2 regions of the Klebsiella sp. SYXHC3 genome follow, and region 1 is predicted to be linked to the other one. Evidence: riboswitches for the same ligand, from Rfam matches in the RefSeq annotation. Region 1 holds a riboswitch; the other holds the start of a gene.

What was found. A riboswitch is a leader RNA that binds a small molecule or an ion and turns the genes downstream of it on or off. The one in region 1 is predicted to bind thiamine pyrophosphate.
Region 2: linked by a shared signal. The riboswitch ahead of thiC (phosphomethylpyrimidine synthase ThiC) and the one ahead of tenA (thiaminase II) in region 1 are both predicted to bind thiamine pyrophosphate.

The regions. Positions count from the first base shown of each region.
Region 1 is NZ_JBXUNG010000001.1:411,329-415,045, forward strand. It holds gene AC2CGP_RS02040 (hypothetical protein) at 1-883, opposite strand, end outside; gene AC2CGP_RS02045 (BamA/TamA family outer membrane protein) at 898-2,022, opposite strand; TPP riboswitch at 2,280-2,383, shown strand; gene tenA (thiaminase II) at 2,450-3,145, shown strand; gene AC2CGP_RS02055 (ABC transporter ATP-binding protein) at 3,142-3,717, shown strand, end outside.
Region 2 is NZ_JBXUNG010000018.1:26,073-29,789, reverse strand. It holds gene hemE (uroporphyrinogen decarboxylase) at 1-652, opposite strand, end outside; gene nudC (NAD(+) diphosphatase) at 693-1,466, opposite strand; gene AC2CGP_RS23980 (Rsd/AlgQ family anti-sigma factor) at 1,557-2,054, shown strand; TPP riboswitch at 2,107-2,231, shown strand; gene thiC (phosphomethylpyrimidine synthase ThiC) at 2,320-3,717, shown strand, end outside.

The DNA of each region.
Region 1 (3,717 bases):
AGTTACGCGTGATTTCGTACTGGGCGCCGATCAGCATATTCCATGGTGAAGTGAGTTTCTGTTTGACATCAAACTTGCCGTCGCCGTCTTTATTGACCGCGGCAATCAATGGCTGCAGCTGTGGCGGCATATGCAAATCGGCCAGGTTGCCTTTAAATTCCTGCTGCACATCCTGATACATACTGCCGACCCACACGCTGAGATGCGATGGGCCGGAAATCCCCTGAAGGTTGAAGCGATAGCCAACACGAGGTGACACTGTCACGGCAGAAATACTGCCGTCGAGAATATCGAAATCGGTGCGGGTGTAGTTTGTATCGACGAGGGCAAACCAGTTCTCATAGCCGCCAGCCAGCGTGAACCCGCCTCCCCAGGTGGTACCTTTAAAATCGAGAACAAAATCGATATTTTGCAACTCGCCACTTTGATTAAGGTTATGCACTGCGCCGGCGATGATGCGATCCAGACCGCGGTATTGCGTTGGGTCGGCATCGACCGACACATTCGACACCGACGAACCGCGGGTGTGGCCTAAAATCCCGTAGACATTAAGGAAGGGAAACACCCACATATCGAGACGAAGATTCTCGGTTTTGCTCTTCTCCCGCGTGTGCCCGGCATCGATGGCGAACATGTCGCTGGGGATCGGATGGTTACCCAGCTTCAGTCCGGAAAAGGTGATGCTGTCGACCATAATATCCTGGCGCATATTCATATAGCTGAGATTGACGCCAAACGGCAGCGGGATGGAATAACCGCGGGCGCGGGCTTCGTCTCCCCAGATGGGAAAGTAGCTATCACTGTCGTCACTTTCCGCCGCACAGGCATTCCACACGGCGCCAGAGGTCAACAGCAGCGTCATGACGGTTATTTTCCATCTCATTTTTATTCGTACCTTTACAGTCCGGAACCCACGTTAAAATAGACCGCCTGTTCGTGTTCGCTAAATGCGACATCGACGCCGGTAAATAAACCATACTGACGGGCGACCAGATAACGAAACCCGGAGCCCCACGCCACTTCGGTTTGCTGCCACAGCGACCCCGCCTCATCGCTCGCGCTGCCGATACCGACAAAACCTTGCAGGATCCAGCGCGGCGCAAATTGCCAGGCCAGTTGCGTCTGGGCGACAGCGACATAATCGCCCTGATAGCGAAAACGCGAGATGCCGCGCAGTTCGATGTAAGGCCGGGCCATTGGCGTTAGATGCTTGTCATGATGAGTCAGCGACTGATAATTTGCCGCCAGCGCCAGGGTTAAGGTCGGCGCCAGCGGTAGAAAGTATTTACCATCCAGCGACAACTGATTGTAATGATAGTCGCCGCCGAGAAGAGCGCGGTAAAAACGGTACTCGCCCTGCAGTGATAACCCTTTCTTAGGGTAGAAAAAATTATCAGTGGTGTCATATTCCGCCACCACGCCCAAGGCCGAAGAGGTGCTGTTTTCCCCCAGCACCCGCTGCCACACCTTGTTAATCAGCTGATTGTCCGCGGTTACATCGGTGTGCGCATAGAATTGCGAGGCGCCGAGAAAAACCGGTGAGTCCCCCACGCGGAACAACAGCTTTTGCAGACCGCCAAAGCCTTTGGTATGGGTTTGCACCGCCACATTTTTGTTAAACCCGGCAATGTCACCCGAATAGATATCGAGATTGACATTGGCGTAGCCCGCGCCAACCAGATAACGAATACTGTCATGATTCCAGGTATGACGATGCGCGGCGCCGATGAACCATGTACCATTTTGCGTCCCACCACCGCCGAACCCGGTCAGCGCCGGTGGAATAAAACGATCGCCCTCGCGGGAGCCTTTACCATGCAGAAATAAACCAAACAGACCGCCGCCGTAGCCAATAGCCGGTTCGGTAATCATCACCGGCACCGGCAAAAAACCGTACGGGTTATCCTGCAAATACTGGCTCATATCGAGCATGCCATCTTCAGGGTCGAACAATTGGGCGGCACGAGACGCGCCAGGCGCGAGAGCAAGCATCAGTAAAAGAGTAAGGCCTGCCAGCTTCATGCGGTCTCCAGCACTGACGCATTCATAAGGGAATATTGAGGGAATGAGCTAAAAATATATCGTAAGTCCTTGTTCTTCGCCAACTTACCCTCGCCTTACTTTGCTTATTTTTGGATAAAAAAGCGTGGTTAATCACACAAATTGATAAATGTTATTTATCGTTCTGACGCATGACCATTAGTAAGTGACAGTGTCACCATGTGCGATGGTTTTTAGTTCGCCGCCGTTGTAATCAAAAAGTGAATGACGTATAACATGTCGCAACCGAGGGGTGTCCCGTGAGGGCTGAGATGGCGTAAAAGCCGAACCCTTTGAACCTGATCTGGGTCATGCCAGCGAAGGGACGGGTCGGCATGTTCGCCAGTTTTCAGTTTTGCCTGTTCACACTTCTGCACGCCCGGATCTCCCCCTATTTTCAGGAGGTCCCATGATGATTCCCGCTTTTACCCAAGGTCTTTACGGTCGACTGCGCGAGCAGGCCGGTGGCGAATGGCAACGCTACGTGTCGCACCCTTTCCTCCAGCAATTAGCCGCGGGTACGCTGCCGCAGGCAGCCTTTCGTCATTATTTAACCCAGGATTATCTGTTCCTAATCCATTTCGCCCGCAGCTATGCCCTGCTGGTCAGCAAACTTCGCACGTTGCCGGAGATGCGCGCCGCCGCCGCCTCGATGAATGCCATCCTTGCTGAGCTACCGCTACATGTAGGCTATTGCGAGCAATGGGGGTTGAGTGAAGACGCTATGGCCCTGCAAAGCGAAGCGATGGAAACCATCAACTACACCCGCTACGTACTGGATATCGGCCACTCCGGCGACGCGTTGGATCTACTGGCGGCGCTGCTGCCCTGCGTCGCGGGCTATGCGGAGATCGGGCTTGGTCTGCTGCACAACCCACAAACCAACTTGCACGATAACCCCTACGCGCCGTGGATCCGCAATTACGGCGACGAGAGCTATCTTCACGGCGTCAACGCGGCGATCGACCTGCTGGAAACGCTCTGGCAACAGCGCGGCGCGGAATCCCGGTTAGCCGGACTGAGCGACATATTCACTACCGCTACCCGGCTGGAAGGTAATTTCTGGCAGATGGGACTGAACGCCGCCGGGCAGGACCAGGGGTGATGGCGCCAGGTATTCACATTCGCGATTTATGTCTGCGCTTTGGCACCCGGACCCTCTTTCGCGATCTCTCCTTTGATATTGCCGCCGGGCAATGGGTATCGCTGCTGGGGGCCAGCGGCGCGGGCAAAACCAGCCTGTTGCGTACTATCGCCGGGCTGGCGGCGCCAACCCGCGGAACCGTCGTCGCCAGCGATGGCCTTCCTGTTACCACGCGATTGGCGTGGATGGGGCAAAAAGATCTGCTCTATCCGTGGCTTAACGTGCGGGAAAATGTCGCCCTCGGCGCCAGGCTGCGCGGTGAAAAGGCCGATAACGCGCGGGTAAACGAGCTTCTTGAGCTGGTCGGGCTCGCCTCCTGCGCTGATGAACGCCCGGCCGCGCTGTCCGGTGGGATGCGCCAGCGCGCGGCGTTGGCACGCACCCTCTATGAGGATCGCCCCATTGTGCTGATGGATGAACCGTTTTCCGCCCTCGATACGCTTACCCGAACGCGGATACAGACCCTTGCCGCGCGCTTGCTCACCGGGCGTACCGTAGTGCTCATTACCCACGACCCGATGGAAGCCTGCCGC
Region 2 (3,717 bases), on a different contig from region 1:
CGCGGCCGGTCAACACGCCACCCCAGGTGTCGAAAATCATCACCGACTGCGCGCCCGCTTTGATCTGCGCGTTCAGATACAGGGTGACGCTTTTCGCCAGCTTATCCAGCAGCGCGTGCAGCGCCTGCGGTTCGGCGTACATCATCTTTTTGATGACGGTAAAGGCTTTGCTGCTGCCGCCTTCGACCATATAGGTCGCCAGCGTCCACGGGCTGCCGGAAAAACCAATCAGCGGTACTTCGCCTTTCAGTTCACGGCGAATGGTGCGCACGGCGTTCATCACGTAGCCTAATTCTTGTTCCGGGTCCGGCACCGGCAGTTTGTCGACGTCGGCTTTGCATTTCACCGGCGAGGTGAAGCGCGGGCCTTCGCCAGCTTCAAAGTATAGCCCCAGCCCCATCGCATCCGGAATCGTCAGGATGTCCGAAAAGAGGATCGCCGCATCCAGCGGGTAACGGCGCAGCGGCTGTAGCGTTACTTCGCAGGCCAGCTCGGCATTTTTACACAGCGACATGAAATCGCCCGCTTGCGCGCGGGTGGCTTTGTATTCCGGGAGATAGCGGCCCGCCTGGCGCATCATCCACACCGGGGTGACATCAACCGGCTGGCGCAGCAGCGCACGCAGGTAACGATCGTTTTTCAGTTCGGTCATTTTTACATTCCTTTAGCGTTGATGCGCCCAGTGTAACATGTCACTCGTACTCTGCCCGACACATCGCCACCGTATCTTCGATCAGGCGTCGCGCCACCGTGCCCGGCGGCGGCAGTAGCGGCAAATCGTCATAGCGATACCACTCTGCGCTCAGCAGCTCTTTCTTATCCACGACAATATCGCCGCTATCGTATTCAGCCATAAAGGCGGTCATCAATGATTGCGGGAAGGGCCACGGTTGGGAGGTCACATAGCGCAGGTTTTTCACCTTAATGCCGCTCTCTTCCATCACTTCGCGGGCGACCGCCTGCTCAAGGGTTTCACCCACTTCGACAAACCCGGCCAACACCGTATGGACACCATTACGATGGCGGGTATGCTGCGCCAGCAGAATTGAATCGTCGCGACGAATGGCGACGATAATGCAGGGGGCAATTTGCGGATAATAGCGCTCGCGGCAGTGGCCGCACAGCATCGCCCACTCGGTTTTACTGACATGCATCGGGTGGCCGCAGTAGCCGCAGAATTTATGCGATCGATAAAACTCGGCCAACTGGATCCCGCGCCCTGCTAACTGGAAAAGCCCAGGATCCTGATCCAATACCTGGCGCAGCGATCCCATATCACGGCGACGATCCTGACGCACCAGCCACACCGCTTCGCCTTGCCACTCGCCGAGATGTAGCGCGCGTTCACCGACAAGATCAAAATTTACCGCTTCGCCATGTGGTAATTCCCCTGCGGGAAGCCATAATTTTTGTTCGTGACTGACGATCCACCAGCCGCGATCTAATTTTTCAATAATACGATCCATATCTATTGCGCTACCTTCGTTTTACTGGCACTTTTAACATTATATTTACATTTGCTGAGCAACGTTATTTTTAATCTTGCGGAGTCAATCATGTTAAACCAGCTGGAAAACCTGACGGAACGTGTTGGAGGCAATAACAAACTGGTCGATCGCTGGCTGCTTGTGCGTAAGCATTTGCTCGTGGCTTACTACAACCTGGTTGGCCTGAAACCCGGCAAAGAGTCCTTTATGCGGCTTAATGAAAAGGCGCTGGATGACTTTTGCCAAAGCCTGGTGGATTACCTCTCATCCGGTCATTTTAATATTTATGAACGTATTATCGGAGAAATGGAAGGGAGTACCCCTCTTTTAGCCGCTACCAAAATCTACCCGCAGCTGGAAGCCAATACCCAGCAGATGATGGACTACTACGATACCTGCCTCGAAAACGCCATCGATCATGATAACTATCTCGAATTTCAGCAGGCGCTGTCAGATATCGGCGAATCGCTGGAGGCGCGCTTCGCGCTTGAGGACAAGCTGCTGGCGCTGGTCGTCGCTCACGATCAGAAAGACAACGTTGGCGACAATATCGCGCCGACCGCTTGAGTTGTGAACCGTTAACGAGTAATTTACATACATTATCCCTCTGCGGAGGGATTTCATCTTGTCGGAGTGCCTATTTTCCACGCGAACGCTGAAGTGGAAAAGGCTGAGACCGTTTATTCGGGATCCGCGGAACCTGATCAGGCTAATACCTGCGAAGGGAACAAGAGTAAACTGCTGGTCGCACCTGCCCGTTCCGGGCTGGTCGCATCTGTTACTCCATCCGTCGTCTGACAAGCCATCTCCTTTTTTGTAACTGGAATGCGCTATGTCTACTACCAAACTGACCCGCCGGGAACAACGCGAACACGCGCAGCGATTCATTGATACGCTGGAAGGTACCGCTTTTCCTAATTCTCGCCGCATCTACATTCAAGGCTCACAGGCTGATATCCGTGTCCCGATGCGTGAAATTCAGCTCAGCCCGACGCTCATCGGCGGTGATAACGATAACCCCCAGTACGAAGCCAACGAACCGATACCGGTGTACGACACCTCCGGGCCATACGGCGACCCGGAGATCAACATCGATGTCCGCCAGGGGCTGGCAAAACTACGCCAACCGTGGATCGACGCGCGTAACGACTGCGCGCCGCTCAACGAACGCAGCTCGGCTTACACTAAAGCGCGGCTGGCCGACGATGGCCTTGATGAACTGCGCTTCGGCGGCCTGCTGACGCCTAAACGCGCCGTCGCTGGCAAATGCGTGACGCAACTACACTATGCCCGCCAGGGGATTGTCACCCCGGAGATGGAATTCATCGCCATTCGCGAAAACATGGGCCGCGAGCGTATCCGCAGCGAGGTGCTGCGCCAGCAGCATGCCGGAGAAAGCTTTGGCGCCCGCCTGCCGGACAACATTACCGCCGAGTTCGTCCGCGATGAAGTCGCTGCCGGGCGAGCCATCATCCCGGCCAATATCAACCACCCGGAATCCGAGCCGATGATTATCGGCCGCAACTTCCTGGTGAAAGTGAATGCCAATATCGGCAACTCGGCGGTGACCTCTTCCATTGAAGAAGAGGTCGAGAAGCTGGTCTGGTCAACCCGCTGGGGCGCCGACACGGTAATGGACCTCTCCACCGGCCGCTATATCCACGAGACCCGCGAATGGATCCTGCGCAACAGCCCGGTGCCGATTGGTACCGTCCCGATTTACCAGGCGCTGGAGAAGGTCAACGGCATTGCCGAGAACCTGACCTGGGAAGCCTTCCGCGATACCCTGCTGGAACAGGCCGAACAGGGCGTCGACTACTTCACGATTCACGCCGGGGTGCTGCTGCGTTACGTGCCGATGACCGCGAAGCGGCTGACCGGGATCGTCTCGCGCGGCGGTTCGATCATGGCCAAGTGGTGCCTGTCGCATCATCAGGAAAACTTCCTCTACCAGCACTTCCGCGAAATCTGTGAAATCTGCGCCGCCTATGACGTGTCGCTGTCCCTCGGCGATGGTCTGCGCCCCGGCTCGATTCAGGATGCCAACGACGAGGCTCAGTTCGCCGAGCTGTATACGCTGGGCGAGCTGACTAAAATCGCCTGGGAGTATGACGTTCAGGTGATGATTGAAGGCCCCGGCCACGTGCCGATGCAGATGATTCGCCGCAATATGACCGAAGAGCTGGACCACTGCCACGAAGCGCCGTTCTACACGCTGGGGCCGCTCACC